4 regions of the Mesorhizobium sp. 8 genome follow, and region 3 is predicted to be linked to each of the others. Evidence: predicted binding sites of a transcription regulator. Region 3 holds the regulator's gene; each other region holds the start of a gene.
The links. Region 3 encodes PhoB, which activates phosphate uptake and scavenging genes when phosphate is short. Its sites were predicted from a motif close to TGTCATNNANCTGTCAT; they were not measured.
Positions count from the first base shown of each region.

Region 1: the regulator PhoB is predicted to act here: its motif matches at 1,499-1,515, upstream of FGU64_RS13005 (DUF465 domain-containing protein).
Region 2: the regulator PhoB is predicted to act here: its motif matches at 3,623-3,639, upstream of FGU64_RS02640 (RNA degradosome polyphosphate kinase).
Region 4: the regulator PhoB is predicted to act here: its motif matches at 1,991-2,007, upstream of FGU64_RS07565 (esterase-like activity of phytase family protein).

Region 1 is NZ_CP040914.1:2,671,683-2,676,643, reverse strand. It holds gene FGU64_RS13020 (phytanoyl-CoA dioxygenase family protein) at 1-23, opposite strand, end outside; gene FGU64_RS13015 (AraC family transcriptional regulator) at 154-1,008, shown strand; gene FGU64_RS13010 (YdcH family protein) at 1,142-1,345, opposite strand; gene FGU64_RS13005 (DUF465 domain-containing protein) at 1,587-1,766, shown strand; gene ispG (flavodoxin-dependent (E)-4-hydroxy-3-methylbut-2-enyl-diphosphate synthase) at 2,114-3,364, shown strand; gene FGU64_RS12995 (transglycosylase SLT domain-containing protein) at 3,368-4,243, shown strand; gene FGU64_RS12990 (chloramphenicol phosphotransferase) at 4,254-4,802, shown strand; gene FGU64_RS12985 (class I SAM-dependent methyltransferase) at 4,827-4,961, shown strand, end outside.
Region 2 is NZ_CP040914.1:559,970-564,930, forward strand. It holds gene FGU64_RS02620 (amino acid ABC transporter permease) at 1-1,137, shown strand, start outside; gene FGU64_RS02625 (amino acid ABC transporter ATP-binding protein) at 1,165-1,968, shown strand; gene FGU64_RS02630 (FAD-dependent monooxygenase) at 2,068-3,288, opposite strand; gene FGU64_RS02635 (zinc-finger domain-containing protein) at 3,308-3,553, opposite strand; gene FGU64_RS02640 (RNA degradosome polyphosphate kinase) at 3,702-4,961, shown strand, end outside.
Region 3 is NZ_CP040914.1:2,461,352-2,466,312, forward strand. It holds gene FGU64_RS11920 (hypothetical protein) at 1-270, shown strand, start outside; gene FGU64_RS11925 (YMGG-like glycine zipper-containing protein) at 391-639, shown strand; gene FGU64_RS11930 (CHASE domain-containing protein) at 769-2,388, opposite strand; gene phoB (phosphate regulon transcriptional regulator PhoB) at 2,483-3,172, opposite strand; gene phoU (phosphate signaling complex protein PhoU) at 3,195-3,902, opposite strand; gene pstB (phosphate ABC transporter ATP-binding protein PstB) at 3,931-4,734, opposite strand; gene pstA (phosphate ABC transporter permease PstA) at 4,750-4,961, opposite strand, start outside.
Region 4 is NZ_CP040914.1:1,588,876-1,593,836, forward strand. It holds gene FGU64_RS07550 (formate--tetrahydrofolate ligase) at 1-231, shown strand, start outside; gene FGU64_RS07555 (DUF1236 domain-containing protein) at 414-1,289, shown strand; gene FGU64_RS07560 (sugar O-acetyltransferase) at 1,353-1,910, opposite strand; gene FGU64_RS07565 (esterase-like activity of phytase family protein) at 2,074-4,272, shown strand; gene FGU64_RS07570 (succinylglutamate desuccinylase/aspartoacylase family protein) at 4,408-4,961, shown strand, end outside.

The sequences.
Region 1 (4,961 bases), 210 kb from region 3:
TTGAGGGCTGCGGTGGCTTGCATGTCGGTCTCCCATCGTGGTCTTCCTGAACATCAGGCAATGGCGGCAGCATAGGTGGTCCGGCACCGGGATGTTGTCGAAGGCTGGCAAATTCCGATACTATTCCGGCGTCTTGAATGAGATCGATGCCGGATGAAGCCTTATCTTGAGCACTTGTCGCCGCCACCGGATGCGTCATGGAGCCTGCTCAACCGCCGGCTCGACGACGCCATCCCGTTCGAGTGGCATCATCATCCCGAATTCGAGCTGACGCTGACGCTCAATTCGCGCGGCCAGCGCTTCATCGGCGATCATGTCGGCGACTACGGCCATGGCGACCTCGTCCTGGTCGGGCCGAACCTTCCGCATACATGGGCTTCGCGCGAAAAGGTCGATCCGGCCGTTCCGCACGTCGCGCTGGTGTTCTGGTTCCGCAGGGAATGGATCGACGGCCTGATCGGCGGTTCGGTGGAACTGCGGCCGATTGGGCGTCTCGTCGGCCGTGCCGCGACCGGCCTGGCGTTCGACAGCCGCCTCGGGCAGGCGCTTGCCGCCGATTTCGAGGCGATCTTCGCCCGTTCGCCCGCCGGGCGCTTCCTCGGCCTGATCGATATCCTGCTGCGAATCGCGGACGCCGACGACGGCAGGCCGCTGTCGGCGACGGTGCCCCGGCATGTCGAGGGCGACCGCATCCGCCTGGACCGCGTCCTGCAACATCTCCACCAGCACTATCACCGGCAGGTTTCCATTGAGGAATTGGCCAAGGTCGCGGCGCTGAGCCCGTCCGGCCTGCACCGCATGTTCCGCAAGCACACGCAGGCCAACGTTTCGGACTACCTGATCGGCCTGCGGATCGGTGAGGCGTGCTCGCGCCTGTCGGGCACGGACCAGCCCATCCAGCACATCGCGGCGGAAGTCGGCTACGCCTCGCTCGCCAATTTCAACCGGCAATTCCGGCGCCTGCGCGGCATGTCGCCGCGTCAGTACCGTTCGTCGTTTTCCCGTTGAAAACGGGGCAGGCGTCGCCTGCCGCCCAAAGCGTGCCGCGATCTTTCAGATTCGCTCCGCACGCTTTAGCTTCTTGATTCTACGCATGTCTTTGTCCCGAAACCGGTTCCCACTTTCGGGAGACATGCTCTGGTCAGGCGATGATGTCGGGGATGATCCGGTCTTCCAGCGCGCTCAGCCGATCCTTGAGGACGAGCTTCTTTTTCTTCATGCGCTGGATCTGCAACGGGTCGCAGCCGGTCGCGATCATGGCGTTGATGGCCGCGTCGAAATCGGCGTGTTCCTGTTTCAGCCGCGCGAATTCGAGACGAATCTCGGCCTGTTCCTGTTCCGACATGGCCACCGTTCTGCAGTCTGCGGATGCCGGAAGGCATCCAGGGCGGGACCGGCCCGAAGCATCTCCCCGCCGGCGCGAACGCCTTATCACATTTCACAATGTCGGGAAATGCTACCAAGCTGTATTCGACATCCGGGAACGATGATGGCAGACTGTCATCCAGCCGTCATGAAGGCGGCCCTGCGGTGGACTACGCCTTCGGCGGTTGCAATCGAGGAAACCATGAAAGGGAGAACCAATCATGTCTCTTGCATCCCATCTTGATGAGCTGAAGAGGAAGCATGGCGACATCGAGCGCGAGATCGATGAAGCGATGCTGCACCCCTCGGTGGACGATCTCGAGATCGCCAACCTCAAGCGACGCAAGCTGGCCATCAAGGACGAGATTGAGAAACTCAGGATAGAGCCGACGACCCACTGACAACATCCTTGCCATAGACGCGAACGCCCCGGGGCGACGCGAAAACCGGCTCCAGCGGCAGCCGTCGCTGGAGGATGGCTTTTGCGGTTGATTTCAAGCCTTCCGTGCGATCGCGGCGATTGGTCTGACGCGACGACAGCGTTTTGCGCGGCGGTCGAGGTTCTCCCGCCTGCATGCGACCTATAGCCTAATTTGCCATCGCATCCGGCCGTTGCCCCGTCATCGGCATTGACAAGCCGCATTTCGTCCGTCACCTCATGCGCGGATTTCCATGTGCGCGGACGGCCATCCCTTTTACGGCCGGGCGCCGAACCGGGCACAGTTCGCCCTCAATCGGGACCGCCGGCATGACCGGATATTTTTCTTCTCCTTTCCCGCGCCGCACCTCGGTCGGCGTCGATGTCGGCGGCGTCATGGTCGGCGGCACCGCGCCTGTCGTCGTGCAGTCGATGACGAACACCGATACGGCCGATGTCGATTCGACGGTGGCGCAGGTGGCGGCGCTCCATCGCGCCGGCTCGGAGATCGTGCGCATCACCGTCGACCGCGACGAAAGTGCGGCGGCCGTGCCGAAGATCCGCGAGCGGCTGGAGCGGCTCGGCGTCTTCGTGCCGCTGGTCGGCGACTTCCACTATATCGGCCACAAGCTGCTGGCCGACCATCCGGCCTGTGCCGCCGCGCTGGCCAAATACCGCATCAATCCCGGTAACGTCGGCTTCAAGGACAAGCGCGACCGCCAGTTCGCCGACATCGTCGAAATGGCGATCCGCCACGACAAGCCGGTGCGCATCGGCGTCAACTGGGGCTCGCTCGACCAGGACCTGCTCACCCGGTTGATGGACGAGAATCAGGCCAAGGGCTCGCCGATGACGGCGCTGGAGGTGATGCGCGAGGCGATCGTGCAGTCGGCGATCCTGTCGGCCCATATGGCCGAGGAGATCGGCCTTTCCCGCGACAAGATCATCCTGTCGGCCAAGGTTTCCGGGGTGCAGGACCTTGTCGCCGTCTACACCGAACTTGCCAAGCGCTCGGACCATGCGCTGCATCTCGGCCTGACCGAGGCCGGCATGGGCTCCAAGGGCATCGTCGCCTCTTCCGCCGCGATGGGCATCCTGCTTCAGCAAGGCATCGGCGACACCATCCGCATCTCGCTGACGCCGGAACCCGGCGGCGACCGCACGCGCGAGGTGCAGGTGGCGCAAGAACTGTTGCAGACCATGGGCTTCCGCCAGTTCGTGCCGATCGTCGCCGCCTGCCCCGGCTGCGGCCGCACCACCTCCACTGTGTTCCAGGAACTGGCGCAGTCGATCCAGGAGGACATCCGCATCAACATGCCGCTCTGGCGCGAGCGCTATCCGGGCGTCGAGGAACTGAAGGTCGCGGTGATGGGCTGCATCGTCAACGGCCCCGGCGAATCCAAGCATGCCGATATCGGCATTTCCCTGCCCGGCACCGGCGAGACGCCGACCGCGCCGGTCTTCATCGACGGCCGAAAGGCGGCGACCCTGCGCGGGCCGCACATCGCGGAAGACTTCCAGAAGATGGTCGCCGACTATATCGAGCAGCGCTTCGGCACCGGTGCCAGGGCGGCCGAATAGGCGATGCGAAGGGCGTTCGCCGCCTGTCTTCTTTGCTTTTCATGGTTCGGTCTTGCCTGGCTGGCGGGGAGCGCACCGGCATACGCCGATCCGCCGCATTCCCTTTCGGCGAAGGAACGGCTCATCGGGCGGGTTTGCGACCTGATCGCCGCGCAGGCCGACTATAACGGGCTGCCGAAGGATTTCTTCGCCCGGCTGATCTGGAAGGAAAGCCGTTTCGATCCCAACGCGGTCAGCCCGGCGGGCGCCGAGGGCATCGCCCAGTTCATGCCGGGCACGGCGAAAATGCGCAATCTTGCCGATCCGTTCGACGTCGGCCAGGCGCTCGCCGCCTCGGCCGCCTACCTTGCCGAGATGCGCGCCGGCTACGGCAATCTAGGGCTTGCGGCTGCGGCCTACAATGCCGGCGAGGCGCGCGTCTCGCGCTGGCTGTCTTCCGGTGGTTTCCTGCCGCTGGAGACGGAGGATTACGTGCAGGAGATCATGGGCGAGGCATCGGACGTTTTCACCGACAGCGCCTATCAGGGCACGATCCATCCGCTTGACGGGAAAATGCCGTTCGGCGTAGCCTGCCGCAAATTACCGGTGCTCGAAGCCTCGGTCGTCGCCATGGCGACCATCCCGACCAAGCCCTGGGGCGTTCAGGTGGCCGGCTCCTTCCGCCGCGCGGCGGCGATCCGGCAGTGGCAGCGGCTCAAGGGCCGTTTCCCGGCCGCGCTGGGGGATTACGAGCCGGTGGTCAGCCGCGTTCGGGTCAACTATGCACGGCGCGGAATCTATGCTGTGCGCATCGGCGCCGACAGCCGGCAGGCCGCCAACGACGTCTGCGGCAAGGTGCGGCAGGTGGGCGGCGCCTGCGTGGTCATGCGCAACCGGTGAAAGACAGGGCATGACGACAATCATCCTCCTCAACGGCGTCGGCAGCGCCGGCAAGGGCTCGATCGCCAGAGCGCTGCAAGAGATCACGCGCGAGCCGTTCCTGCATGTCCAGATGGATGCGTTCATCGATATGCTGCCGGCCTCTCTTCTGGGGCATCCGGACGGCATCTCCTTCGCTTCGGTCGACGGCGCGGAGCGGCCCACAGTCGCCATTCGCACCGGACCGACGGCTCGGCGGCTGTTGGCCGGCATGCACGGGGCCATCGCCGCCATGGCCGCCGCGGGCAACAACCTTATCGTCGACGACGTGATGCTGAACGGCCGCATCGATGAATATCGCGGACTGCTTTCCGGCTTCCGCCTTCATGTCGTCGGCGTCTTCGCTTCACTGGACGTCCTGGAGGAGCGGGAGCGGCAGCGCGGCGACCGGACGATAGGGCTGGCGCGCTGGCAATTCGACCGCGTCCATGACGGAATCGACTACGATCTGCGGCTCGATACCGATTCGGCGACGCCGCAGGAATGCGCCTGCCGTATCAGGGACTGGTTCCATCTCTAGAGTGATGGGAAGCCGACGAAAAGCATGACCGATCCCGACCGTCTCTATCACGATCCCGAACTCGTCCAGTTCTACGATCTGGAGAACAAGGGCGGTGCGGATTTCGCCTTCTGCAGCGAACTGGCGGGCGATGCCCGCTCGGTGCTAGACCTCGGCTGC
Region 2 (4,961 bases), 1.9 Mb from region 3:
GTGCGGACCGAAATGGCGCTGGCGCAGGCTGCGCCGCGCTCGCAGGTCGGTTTCGGCGCGTGGGTCCGCAGGAACCTCTTCGCCACGCCGGTCGATTCGGTACTGACGGTTCTGGCGCTCCTGGCGATCGCCTGGGCACTGCCGCAGATCCTCAACTGGGTGTTCTTCGACGCGGTGTGGACCGGTGCCGACCGCACCGCCTGCCTGACGACGGAGCAGGGCGGGCAACTTCCCGTCGGCTGGTCGGGCGCCTGCTGGCCGTTCGTCTCCGGCCGGTTCGGCCAGTTCATGTTCGGCCGTTATCCGATGGACGAGCGCTGGCGCGTCATCCTGACCGGCATCATCTTCATCGCCCTCCTGGCGCCGCTGCTGATCCCGCGCGTACCCTATAAGAGGCTGAACGCCATCCTGTTCTTCGTCGTCTTCCCGTTCATCGCCTTCTACCTGCTGGTCGGTGGCTTCTTCGGCCTGTCCTATGTGGAGACGCCGCGCTGGGGTGGCCTGATGGTCACGCTGGTGCTGTCCTACGTCGGCATCGTGGTGTCGCTGCCGCTCGGCATCTTGCTGGCGATGGGCCGGCGCTCGAAGATGCCGATCGTCAAGTTCCTGTCGGTGGTCTTCATCGAGACCGTGCGCGGCGTGCCGCTGGTCACGGTGCTGTTCATGGCCTCCTTCATGCTGCCGTTGTTCGTGCCGCCGGGCATGTCCTTTGACAAGCTGCTGCGCGCCCTGATCGGTGTCGCGCTCTTCGCGGCCGCCTACATGGCCGAAGTGGTTCGCGGCGGCCTTCAGGCGATCCCGAAGGGGCAGTACGAAGGTGCTGATTCGCTCGGCCTCGGCTATTGGCAGAAGATGGGCTTCATCATCATGCCGCAGGCGTTGAAGCTGGTCATTCCCGGCATCGTCAACACCTTCATCGGCATGTTCAAGGACACCACGCTGGTCCTCATCATCTCGATGTTCGACCTGCTCGGCGTGGTGAAGCAGAACATCTCCGGCGACCCGACCTGGGCGACCCCGCAGACGGCAAAGACCGGATATGTGTTCGCTGCGGCGATTTTCTGGATTTTCTGCTTCGGCATGTCGCGCTATTCACAGTTCATGGAACGCCGGCTCGATACCGGCCACAAACGATAGACACGGCAAAACAAAGGGAACGGGCACATGGCCACGGAAAACGCAGTCGGCGCCGAAGAGATCAAGGCCGATACGAAGAAGATGCACGTCTCCGACACCGAGGTCGCCATCGAGATCGTCGGCATGCACAAATGGTACGGCGAGTTCCATGTGCTGAAGGACATCAACCTGAAGGTGATGCGCGGCGAGCGCATCGTCATCTGCGGGCCGTCCGGTTCGGGCAAGTCGACGATGATCCGCTGCATCAACCGGCTGGAAGAGCACCAGAAAGGCAAGATCGTCGTCGAGGGCAAGGAACTCACCAACGACCTGAAGAAGATCGACGAGGTACGCCGCGAGGTCGGCATGGTGTTCCAGCACTTCAACCTGTTCCCGCACCTGACCATCCTGGAGAACTGCACGCTGGCGCCGATCTGGGTGCGCAAGATCCCGAAGAAGCAGGCCGAAGAGACAGCCATGCACTTCCTCAAGCGCGTCAAGATCCCGGAACAGGCGAACAAGTATCCCGGCCAGCTTTCGGGCGGCCAGCAGCAGCGCGTGGCGATCGCCCGCTCGCTGTGCATGAACCCGCGCATCATGCTGTTCGACGAGCCGACCTCGGCGCTCGATCCGGAAATGATCAAGGAAGTGCTGGAGACGATGGTGGGCCTTGCCGAGGAAGGCATGACCATGCTGTGCGTGACCCACGAGATGGGCTTCGCCCGCAAGGTCGCCAACCGCGTCATCTTCATGGATGCCGGCCAGATCGTCGAGCAGAACACGCCGGCCGAGTTCTTCGATCATCCGCGCCACGAGCGCACGAAGCTGTTCCTCAGCCAGATCCTGCACTGAACTGCCGGCCGCTTGTGGTGGCGTTCAGCAATGCCCATGCGAAAAGGCCCGGCAGCGTCCGGGCCTTTTTCCTGATCCTCGATCCTCCTCCGCTGCGTTTCAGTCGGGCAACCGCCAGCCGTAGAGCCAGTCGAGGTCGGCCACGAGGCTGTCGCCAGACCGAAGCCTGAGTAGCAGATTGCGGCCCAGCGCCAACGGGCCGCCGGCATTCCAGGCGAGCTTGTTCAGAGCGCCGCGTCGCGCGACTTTCGCCACACGTGCCTTGCGCTCGTGCTCCCATGCCGTCAACCCGCCGGCAAGATCGTTGGGCCTCATGGCGACGGACTGCGCCAGCGTTGCGGCGTCCTCGATGGCCATGGCTGCGCCTTGTGCTGCGAACGGCGTCATGGCGTGCGCGGCGTCGCCGATCAGCACAATGCCGTCGGCGCGGGTCCAGGGCCCGTTCGGATCAACGATGTTGAGAGGCCATGTCGTCCATGCGCCCGCCTGTTTCACGACATCGGCCAGCACCGGCGGCGCGCGGTGCATCGCGTGGGTCAGTACGGCTATCTCGGCGACGCTTGACCGGCCGTCCGCCGCGGCCGGGCCTCTGGTGAAGGCTACGAGGTTGAACGTCGTACCGCCGCGAACCGGATAGGCGACGAGATGGAATTTTGGATCGAGGAACGTGGTCACGCAATCCGGCGAGGTGACGGCGCAGAACGCCTGTCCGGCAGGGCTGTCAGCCGCCACCGTCGCCCGCCAGGCCAGCGAGCCGGAAAAGCGGCGGTGCCGTTCCGGGAAAAGTGTCGTGCGCAGGTCGGACCAGACGCCGTCGGCGCCGACCAGCAGCCCGGCATCCTCTGCTTCATGGCAGTCCTCGTGCGCAAAAGTCGCGGCCAAAATGCCGTTGCGACTGGCAACCTCGCCGGTCGCCCGCGCTCCAGTGACAATCTCGATCGCCGGGTTTTGCGCCGCCTTTTCCGCAAGCGCCACGTGCAGGTCGCCGCGATGGACGGAGAGATACGGCGCTTTCCAGCGTCTTTCGGCCATCTCGCCCAGCGGAATACGGGCAAGGACCTTTAGCGTCGCGGCGTCCCTGAGCAACACGGCGTCCGGTTGCACCGCCTTCGGCCGAAGCAGCACAAGCACGCCCAGCCGGTCGAGGATATGCGTGGCGTTCGGGGAAAGCTGCAGGCCGGCGCCGAAGGGTTCGAGCTGTCGCGCCTGCTCGAAGACGCGCACCGGGAATCCCTGCCGTGCAAAAGCGAGTGCGGCTGTCAGCCCCGCGATGCCGCCGCCGGCGATCACGACGGGGCGGGATCGCGCATCCGAGGTCATGATCGGCCGGGAAAAGGAATCAGGCCGCGCGGTCGATGTAGAGGCAACCGGCCGGCACCGTCTCGTCCGCCTTGAGATTCGGCGAATAGCGGTAGAGCGTCGAGCAGTAGGGACAGACCTTCTCGTTGTCCGCGCCGAGGTCGAGGAAAACGTGCGGATGATCGAAGGGCGGGTTGGCGCCGACGCACATGAATTCCTTCACGCCGATCTCGATCGCCGGGTGCCCGGCATCGTTCTGGAAGTGCGGAATGGAACCGCCGGCCATCGTCGTCTCCCGTCTCGTTTCGGTCGATAGCATGCGTTTGAAGCATATCGGACCTGTTTGCAAGTTCGATGAAATGAAACTGTCGCAAAAGCCTGTCAGTGGATAAATTGAGCCGGATAACCGGCAAGCCGCCGGAGGAAGCCGTGACATGAACGAACTGAAGCCTGTCCAGACCGAGTTCACCGTCAGCGATGCCGCGAGTGCCGAAGGCGGCAATCCGGACCGCTTCGTCAATCGCGAGTTTTCCTGGCTCCAGTTCAACCGCCGGGTGCTGGAGGAAGCGCAGAACGAGCGTCACCCGCTTCTGGAGCGGGTGCGCTTCCTGTCGATCTCTGCCGCCAACCTGGACGAGTTCTTCATGGTGCGCGTCGCCGGCCTTGCCGGCCAGATCCGCGAGCGCATCGTGCTCAGGAGCCCGGACGGCCGCACGCCCGAGCAGCAGCTGGAGCAGCTTCTGCGCGAGGTGGAGCGCCTGCAGGAGGACCAGCAGAAAAGCCTTTCGACGCTGATGGCGCTGCTCGAGAAGGAAGGCATCGAGAGCATCGCCGGCGATGCGTTGACCAAGGACGAGAAGGTCTGGCTGGAGGAACATTTCCAGGAGCAGATATTCCCGGTCCTGACCCCGCTGTCGATCGACCCGGCGCATCCGTTCCCGTTCATTCCCAATCTTGGCTTTTCCATCGCCCTGCAGCTTCAACACCGCAAGAACGGCGAGCAGATGAGCGCGTTGCTGCGCCTGCCGCCGGCGCTGAAGCGATTCATCCGCCTGCCGGACCGCAAGGGCCACGTCCGTTTCATTCCGCTGGAGGAGGTGGTCGGCCTTTATATCGGCAAGCTTTTCCCGGGATACGAAGTCAGGGGCTCGGGCACGTTCCAGATCATCCGCGACAGCGATATCGAGGTCGAGGAAGAGTCCGAGGACCTTGTGCGGCTGTTCGAGACCGCCCTGAAGCGCCGGCGCCGCGGCTCGGTGATCCGCATCGAGTTCGACCACCGCATGCCGGAGGAACTACGGGAGTTCGTGGCCGGGGAACTGGGCGTGTCCGGCAACCGCGTCAGCGTGCTCAACGGGCCGCTGGCGCTCAGCCAGATTTCCGAGATCGTCGCCGTGCCGCGCGACGATCTCAAATTCGTGCCCTACAATCCGCGCTTCCCCGAGCGCATCCGCGAGCATGGCGGCGATTGCTTCGCCGCCATCCGCGAGAAGGATATCGTCGTCCACCATCCGTACGAATCCTTCGACGTGGTGGTGCAGTTCCTCCGCCAGGCGGCGGCCGACCCGGAAGTGGTGGCGATCAAGCAGACGCTCTACCGCACCTCCAACGACAGTCCGATCGTGCGCGCGCTGATCGACGCGGCGGAGGCCGGAAAATCGGTCACCGCGCTGGTCGAGCTGAAGGCGCGTTTC
Region 3 (4,961 bases):
TTCATCGTTGGCTGTTCGCCCGATCTCGCCCAGTGCCGCGAACTGCCGGCACCGACGCCGATCTTCGAGACGAGTGAGGACTGCACCAGCGAACAGCCCTTCGCGCTGGAGGACCTCGCAGGCCGCGCGCCGCGCGTGCTCGGCACATGCATCGCGGTCGATCCGGCGATGGAGGAAGAGGACGGCGAGATTGTCTGGAGCATCACAGACGGCAGATTGCAGGCCTCGGTCGAGAAGCCGTCCGTCATGATCGCCGCCAACACCCCCTGAGCGCCCGAAAAAAGACTCTCTTAGCCAAGATGGAAGCAGGGCAGACGCAAACCGATCTGTTGTGCTAGAGATCGGCCTGCGCTGCAAAGCGAGGGACTGATTCAGCGAGAGGAGTACTTCATGCGCAAGATTTTGGTGGTCGTGGCAATGGTCGCCGCGGTGAGCGGCTGCACCACGACCGAGCAGGATGTCAGCGTCGGGACAGGCGCGGGCGCGCTCATCGGCGGCGCCATCGGCGGCTGGAAGGGCGCGGCTGTCGGCGCGGTCGTCGGCGCCGGTTCGGGCCTGCTGGTGCGCAACCTGCGCAATGGCTACTGCCAGTATCGCAGCCCACGCACCGGCCGTATCTACACCGCGCGCTGCAACTAAAGCCTCGCCCGGAAACGAACCTGAAGCGCAGCCGGCGAATCCGATAGATCGCGGCGCGCTTCGGGCAGGCAACGAACGAAAAAGGCGGAAGCCGGGGTCCCGGTTTCCGCCTTTTTTCCTGACGGTATGTCAACCTGCGAGCGGAATGTCGATCGTCACCTTCAGCCCGTCGGACTGGAAATCGCGGCTGATGGTGCCATGCAGCTCGCGCGTGATGTTCATGTCGATCAGCTTCGTGCCGAAGCCCACCTTCGACGGCGCCGCGAGCTTTGTCTGGCCCGATTCGCGCCAGTTCAGCACCAGCTTGCGCGTGCCGCCTCGCCCTTCGACCCGCCAGCCCACCTTCAGCCTTCCGACGGCGTTGGCATCACCGTATTTCAGCGCATTGGTCGCCAGTTCGTGGAAGGTCAGGCCGAGCGCCTGCGTCGTTTTCTCGTCAAGCAGCACCTGCGGACCCGTCAGCAGGCCGTCCGGAAGCTCCTTGCCGAACGCCTGGCCGAGCTCGATGCGCAGCAGGTCGCCGAGGTCGGCCTTCTGCCAGCGTGAACGCGTCAGCATGTCCTGCGAGGCGGCCATTGCCTGCAACCGCGCCGAGAAGGACTCCGAGAACTCGTCGATCCCACTCGATCCCGCCGCCGTCTGGCGGGCGATGGCGAGCACGCGGGTGATCGAATTCTTGATGCGGTGCTTCATTTCCTGAAGCATCAGGTCCTTTTCGATCAGATTCATCTCCGACGTCTCGTGCAGCAGCGAAACGGCGTCGTAGGCGCGCTCCTGGTAGCGCGCGATGAGCGCGATCGCGCCGGCAAGCAGCAGGCCGAACAGGCCGAGCATCACCGGGATGGCGCGCGACGACGGCGGCGTGAACGCGCTGGTGGGGCGAAACAGGATCGTCCATTCGCGCCCGGCCACGGTGACGGTGCGCGCCGCGACGAGCCTGGTGCCCAGCCCCGATGCCGGCGGAGTCTCCGAGCGGAACAGCAGCCGCCCCGCCTCCGGTGCGCCGTCATAGACCTCGATATTGACCGGCAGCAGTGGCTCGCGCCGCAGCGCCGCCTGGAAAAGCTGCTGCGCCCGAAAGGAGGCGAACAGGAAGCCGGTCGCCGTCTTGCCCGACGATTCGATGCTGTCCGGCGCGGTCCGCACGTTCAGCCGCACGAAGACGATGAAGCCGGCATAGGCTTGGTCCGCACCTGTCTCCTCGCCCAGCATCGTCAGGCCGCTGGCGTGCTGCTCGTCGTCGGCCGCCGCCTTCTCGATCGCCGCGCGCCGCACGGGATCGCTCATCATGTCGTAGCCGATCGCCTTCTGGCTCGCCGGGTCGAGCGGCTCGAACAGCACGACGGGCGCGCGCCAGGGTGTATTCGAGGCCGGGAAGATGGCGCGGTCGAAGCCGTGATCGCGGCGGATGATGCGCTCCGCCACCGCCTCGTCGCCCGCCTTGACCATCTTCAGAAAGCCGATGCCGCGCAGGCCGGCGAAATTGCCGTCGACGTCGAGCGCGTCGAAGAACGACTTGAATTCGCTGCTCGAAATGTTGCCGTTGCGGGCGTCGAACAGCGCCTGGGTGGAACGCAGCAGTGAAAGATGCAGGTCGACGCGGCTTTCGATGCGGTTCAGCGCGTCGTCCGCCGTTGCCGAGAATTTGATGCGGGCGGCTTCCTGCGTGGCGAAGTAGGCGAACCCCGCCATGATCAGGCTGGCCAACGCAACGGCCACGAAGGCCATGATTGGAAAGAGCTTTTTCAACTGCGGGGTTTCGCGCGCCGTGAAGTCCTGCCTCTTTCTAGCAAGTCCCCGCGTCAACGCAATGGAGGCGACCCCACCGCCGGCCGGAACGGGATCAATCTTCCCTGATCGCGTAGCCGGCGCCGCGTATGGTGCGGATGATGTCGGGCATGCGGCCGTTGTTGACGGCCTTGCGCAGCCGCCCGACATGGACGTCCACCGTGCGCTCGTCGATATAGACGGTCTCGCCCCAGACGTTGTCGAGCAGTTGCGTGCGCGAGAACACCCGGCCGGGATGCCGCATCATGAATTCCAGCAGCTTGAATTCGGTCGGCCCGAGCTTGAGTTCGTTCTTCTTGCGGTAGACCCTGTGCTGCTCGCGGTCGAGCACGATGTCGCCGACCTTCAGCATCGAGGACAGCACTTCCGGCTTGGCGCGGCGCAGCAGCGCCTTGACCCGGGCCATGAACTCCGGCGTCGAGAACGGCTTGACCAGATAGTCGTCAGCCCCGGTGGAAAGCCCCCTCACCCGATCGCTCTCCTCGCCGCGCGCGGTCAGCATGATGACCGGCAGCCGTTCCGTCTCCGGCCGCATCCTGAGGCGCCGGCACAGTTCGATGCCGGACACCGCCGGCACCATCCAATCCAGCACCAGAAGGTCGGGCACGTTCTCCTGCAGACGCAGCTCGGCCTCGTCGCCGCGCGTCACCACCTCGACCTGGTAGCCTTCCGATTCCAGATTGTAGCGGAGCAGGACGCCCAGCGGCTCCTCGTCCTCCACCACCATGATGCGCGGCGCGATCATTGCAACCATCCCGTCTGTGCCTTCACGCGGCCGGTGCCGGCATCGCCGTCTCGTCGGTCTTCGGCCGCGCCGCCGGCAACTGCTCGCCGGTCAGCACATAATACGCGTTTTCGGCGATGTTCGTCACATGGTCGCCGATACGCTCGAGATTCTTGGCACAGAACAACAGGTGCGTGCAGGCGGTGATGTTGCGCGGATCTTCCATCATGTAGGTGAGAAGCTCGCGGAACACCGAGGTGTATTTCACGTCAATGCGCTCGTCGTCGTTCCTGAGCCGCGCCAGCGCCGCGGTATCGCCGGCGCTGTATTCTTCCACGACACCCTTGACCTGGATCAGCACCAGTTGCGCCATGGCGTCGATGGAATGCGAAAGCTCGCGCGACATGCCGCCCTGGCCGACGGCGCCGACGCGCTTGGCGATGTTCTTGGCAAGGTCGCCGATGCGCTCGAGATCGCCCGCCATGCGGATGGCGCCAACCACCGCGCGCAGATCGTCCGCCATCGGCTGGCGCTTGGCGATGAGGGTGATGGCGCGATTGTCGAGCTCGCGCTGGCGCGCATCCATCACCACGTCGTCGGACACCACGCGCTGGGCGAGCCCGGTGTCGCTCTCGATCAGCGCCCGCGTGGCGTCGCCGACCATCGTGCCGGCGAGATCGGCCATCGCGCCGACAAGCCGGCTGATATGGGCGAGATCGTCGTCGAAGGAGGTGACCGTATGTTCAGCCATGATGCTGTTTCCGTATCCGTGCTGGCGGTCAGCCGAAGCGGCCGGTGATGTAGTCCTGCGTGCGCTTTTCGCTAGGCGCGGTGAAGATCTTCTCGGTTTTGTCGAACTCGATCAGCTCGCCGAGATACATGAAGGCGGTCTGCGCCGAGACGCGCGCCGCCTGCTGCATGTTGTGGGTGACGATGACGATGGTGTAGTCAGCCTGCAACTCGTCGATCAGTTCCTCGATGCGCGCCGTCGACAGCGGATCGAGCGCCGAGCACGGCTCGTCGAGCAGGATCACCTCGGGCTTCACCGCCACCGTGCGGGCGATGCACAGGCGCTGCTGCTGGCCACCGGACAGCGAGGTGCCGCTGGCGTCGAGCTTGTCCTTGACCTCGGTCCACAGGGCGGCACGCTTCAGCGCCTGTTCGACGCGCTCGTCCATCTCCGCCTTCGTCAGCTTTTCGTAAAGGCGGATGCCGAAGGCGATGTTCTCGTAGATCGACATCGGGAACGGCGTCGGCTTCTGGAACACCATGCCGATCTTGGTGCGCAGGAGGTTCAAATCCTGCGACCGGTCGAGGATGTTTTCGCCGTCGAGCAGCACCTCGCCGTCGGCGCGCTGCTTCGGGTAAAGCTCGTAGATGCGGTTGAAGACGCGCAGCAGCGTGGACTTGCCGCAGCCCGACGGGCCGATGAAGGCGGTGACGCTGCGCTCCGGCAGGGAGAGCGTGATGTCCTTCAGGGCCTTCGATTCGCCGTAGTAGAAATTGAGGTTCTTCACCTCGATCTTGGTCTTCGGCGTCGCCGCGTTGATGACGTCGGCCGTGATGATTTCGTTGGAGAGCATGGGTTTCATGATCCTTTAGATCCTGCGTCCGGTCAGGCTGCGGGCGAAGATGCTCAAGCCCAGCACGGTGAAGGTGATGATGAGCGCGCCGGTCCAGGCCAGTTGCTGCCACTCCTCATAGGGGCTGAGCGCGAACTGGAAGATGGTCACCGGCAGGCTGGCCATCGGCGCGTTAAGGTTGCCCGACCAGAACTGGTTGTTGAGCGCGGTGAAGAGCAGCGGCGCCG
Region 4 (4,961 bases), 870 kb from region 3:
AACCTGCCGGTGTGCATGGCCAAGACGCAGTATTCCTTCTCGACCGACCCGAACCTGCGCGGCGCCCCGACCGGCCACACCGTGCCGGTGCGTGAGGTGCGCCTCGCCGCCGGCGCCGGTTTCGTCGTCGTCATCTGCGGCGAGATCATGACGATGCCCGGCCTCCCCTCCAAACCCTCGTCGGAAAACATCTTCCTCAACGACGACGGCAACATCGAAGGCCTGAGCTGAGGCAAAAGCCGGGGCGAGCCCCGATTTTCCAGGACTTGGAGGTCAGAACCCCGCCCCGCCGGCGGGGTTTTGTTTTGGGCGGCGGCTGCAAACATTCGTGATCGGCCATATTAGCGAACCCCGGAACAAAGGCCGAAGAGGAGGATTGGGACGACGAGGGACCACAATCCAAGGAGATTCCGATGAAACAGATTGTCATCAAGAGCATGTTGGTGCTCGGCCTTGGCGTTGCGTCCAGCGTAGCGCTCGCGCAGAGCCAGCCTTCGGGCGAGTCCACCGGCCAGTCCGGAATGACCAATTGCACAGTGGGCAGCGCCGATTGCTCAGGGTCGCAGTCGGGTGCCGGCAGCAAGACCGAGGGCAGCACGAGCAGCACCACCGAACGCAAAGCCCAGGGCTCGGCCAACGGCGACACCGAGCAGCAGAGCCAGGGCAAGGCGTCGACGACGGAAAAACGATCGGCACAGGGCAAGAGCGGCAGCGCCTGCCCGGCTGGCGCGACCGACTGCAACGACGCGAGCGGAGGAACGACCGCGCAAGGAAAGTCGGAAGAGAAGTCCGGCAAGGCCGCCCAGGGCTCGGACACCGGGCAGAACAACACACAGGCTGAGGGTAAGACCGGGACAGGACAGGCAGGATCCGGCACCGCCGCCGAAGGGTCTTCCGGCACGACCAACAAGGCCGAAGGCTCGACAGGGCAGACAGAGCAGCAGTCCGGGCAGAGCAGCGGCAGCACGACCACGAATGAAGCGCAGGGCCAAAGCTCAACTACAACCGACAAGAACTCGACGGCTTCGATCAGCAATGTGACGGTCGAGCAGAAAACCCAGATTGTCAACGTGATCCATGATGCAAAGGTGGAGCCCGTCTCCAAGATCGATTTCGAGATAACGGTCGGCACGGCGGTGCCGCGCCATGTGCATCTGCATCGCCTGCCCGCCCGCATCGTCAAGATCGTGCCAGCTTATGAGAGCTACGAGTATTTCGTACTGGCCGACGGCCGGATCGTCATCGTCGATCCCGACAGCCTGGAGATCGTGGCCATCCTGACGGCCTGACGATATCCTCATCCGCAGCACAGGCCGCGGCGGCAATGCCGCGGCCTTTGCCTCGCCCGCGCTCTACCGTCGTTCGATTGGCCGCGCCGGATTGCCGGCCACCGTCGCGCCCGCCGGCACGTCGCGCGTCACCACGGCTCCTGCGCCGACGATGGCGCCGTCGCCGATGGTCACGCCGCCGAGAATGATCGCACCGCCGCCAATCCAGACGTCGTTGCCCACCGTGACCGGCCGCGCGATCTCAAGTCCGGCGCGACGGCCTTCGACGGTCCGGTGATGATCCGCGCAATAGATCTGCACCGAAGGACCGATCATCGTGCCGTCCCCGATCCGGACCGGCGCCGTGTCGAGAACGGTGCAGCCGGCGTTCACGAAGGTTCGCCGGCCGAGAAAGATGTTGAACCCGTAGGGACAGTAGAACGGCGCCTCGATGCGGGCGCTCTCGCCGTCCGAGCCGAGCAGGGCCCGCAAGGCCGGCCCGATGTCGCCGCGCACTATGGGCGGCAGCGAATTGTGCTCGAACACTGCCGTCTGCGCCGCCGTTCTGAGCGCGTCGAGTTCATCGTCGACGCAGGCATACCATTCGCCCACCGCCATCTTCTCGCGTTCGGTCTTCGCCATGCGCGTATCCTGCCTCGCCTGTTGCAGCTTCGCCCATCAAACCGTGCCGGTCCAGAAGGGACCGCACGGCTACGGTGAACTGTCAGCAAACTTTCACAATCCCTTCATGCGGCTGCAACATCGCTTGCGCAATGCAAGCTGTTTCAATCGAGAGGGATTTTCGATGTCCATCAAGCCAAGCCTGCTCGCGCTGGCCGCCGCGCTCGCCGTCCCGGCCGTGCCCGCCCATGCCGACATGATGTTCAGCCGTGTCGCCACCTTCGCGGTCGCCGACAACCTGCCGAAGGACGCGGACGCCGGGACCGCCACCTCGTCCGAGATCATTTCCGCATCGGAAGACGGCAACACGCTGGTTTATTCCGACAGCCCCTATGGCGGTATCGGCTTCATCGACATCACCGACCCGAAGGCGCCCAAGGCGGGTGGTTCGATCAAGATGGATGGCGAGCCGACCTCGGTCGTGATTGCCGGCGGCAAGGTTCTGGTTGCCGTCAACACCTCCGAGAGCAAGGTCAATCCGTCCGGCCAGCTTCGCGTCGTGGACATCGCCACAAAGGCGATAGAAGCCTCCTGCGATCTCGGCGGCCAGCCGGACTCGGTCGCCGTCAGCAAGGACAAGGCCTGGCTCGCCGTCGCCGTCGAGAACGAACGCGACGAGGACCTGAACGACGGCGCGCTCCCGCAGATGCCGGCCGGCAACCTGAAGATCGTCGCTCTCAAAGACGGCACGCCTGATTGCGCCACGATCCGCACGGTCGATCTCACCGGCCTCGCCGAAGTGGCGCCGGAGGACCCGGAACCGGAGTTCGTCGCCTTCAACGAAGCCGGCGAGATCGCCGTCACGCTGCAGGAAAACAACCACATCGCCATCGTTGATGCCGCCAGCGGCAAGGTGACGGCGCATTTCTCCGCCGGCTCCGTCGCGCTGGAGAACGTCGACACCAGGAAGGACGGCGCGCTGTCCTTCACCGGCAAGGTCGAGCCCACGCCGCGCGAGCCCGATGCGGTTAAGTGGCTGGACAATGACCGTCTCGCCGTCGCCAATGAGGGCGACTGGAAGGGCGGCACGCGCGGCTTCACCGTCTTTTCCAGGAAGGGCGAAGTGCTTTACGAATCCGGTCCGTCCTTCGAGCACGAGATTGCCCGCGCCGGCCACTATCCCGACAAGCGCAACAAGAAGGGCGTCGAGCTGGAAGGGCTGGAGTTCGCCGCCTTCGGCGACGACAAGCTGCTGTTCGTTGCCGCCGAGCGCGCTTCCGTCGTCGGCGTCTACAGGATCGGCGACGCCGACCCGCAGTTCCTCCAGCTCCTGCCCTCCGGCATCGGCCCGGAAGGGCTGGTGGCGATCCCGCAGCGCAACCTGCTGGTCACCGCCAACGAGACCGATCTCGGTGAGGACGGCCTCGCCCGCTCGCATGTCATGATCTATGAGCGCACGGAAGCGCCTGCCGCCTATCCGATGATCCTCTCGGCCAATGACGATGCCGGCCTGCCGATCGGCTGGGGCGCGCTGTCCGGCCTGTTCGCCGACCCGGACAAACCCGGCACGCTCTATGCCGTGTCGGACTCCTTCTACCGCAACGCGCCGGCCATCTTCACGGTCGACGCAGCCAGGACGCCGGCGCTGATCGCCGCAAAGATCTTCGTCACGCGCGACGGGGCCCCGGCGCAGAAGCTCGACATCGAAGGCATCACCGGCGACGGCGACGGCGGCTTCTGGCTTGCCAACGAAGGCGACGCGGCCAAGCTCGTTCCGCATGCGCTGCTGCATGTCGACGGCAAAGGCGCAATCAAGGAAGAGATCGGCTTACCCGTTGAATTACTCGCAGGACAGACCCGATTCGGCCTGGAAGGCGTCACCGCCATAGGCGACGGCGACGACCGTACGCTGGTGATGGCGATACAGCGCGAATGGAAGGACGATCCGAAGGGCCAGGTCAAGCTGCTCGCCTACAAGCCGAAATCGAAGCAATGGGCGGCGGTGCGCTATCCGCTCGACAAGCCGGAGGGCGGCTGGATGGGCCTGTCGGAGATCACCGCCCACGATGGCAAGCTGTACGTCATCGAGCGTGACAACCAGATCGGCAATCTGGCCCGCACCAAGAAGCTCTATGCGGTGGCCATGGACGCCTTCAAGCCAGCGCCGCTGGACGGCGAGTTGCCGGTGGTGGAAAAGACGCTGGTGCGCGATCTGCTGCCCGACCTGAAGGCCGCCGCCAGCGGCTATGTCCTCGACAAGGTGGAAGGCTTCACCATCGATCCTGAAGGCAACGCCTTCGTCGTCACCGACAATGACGGCGTCGACGATTCCTCCGGCGAGACGCTGTTCCTGCGCCTCGGCAACATCGCCGCCGTGAACTGACTTTGCCGCAGCGGGAGGCGGCCAGCCGCCTCCCGCAATCGTCACTCGGTGGGCGGTCAGCACAAAGCCCGCCTTTGGACCACTCGACACCAGCCTCACAAACGGGCAAGGCTTCCCGCCAAACAGGAGGCCGCCATGAAGAAGTCCGTCGAGCGTATTGAAGGCGACACCGAAGGCGTTGCCTACGAATTTCCGGTTCTTCGTTTCGAGGGCTCGGACAAGGCCGCTCCCCGCGCCTATCTGCAAGCCGCGCTGCATGCCGGCGAACTGCCGGGCACCGTCGCCATCGACGCGCTGATGCCGATGCTTCTCAAGGCCGAGGCCGAAGGGCGCATCCTGGGTGCGCTGACCATCGTGCCATGGGCCAATCCGATCGGCCGCGCGCAATACCAGTTCGGCGACCACCAGGGCCGCTTCCATTCCGGCACCCGCGTCAACTTCAACCGCGATTTTCCGCTGATGGACCGGCCGGACCCTGCCCTGTTGCCGGACACCACCCACGCCACCGTGGACCAGAAGCTGAAGGCGCGGCTGCTGTCGCTGTCGCTCGGCCACGATATCGTGCTCGACCTGCATTGCGACGACGAAGGCCTGCCCTATCTCTACGTCCCGGCGGAACTCTGGCCGGCCATGGCCGACTGTGCCGCAGCCATGGGCGTGGCCGCCGTGCTTCTGTGGCAGGGCGAAAG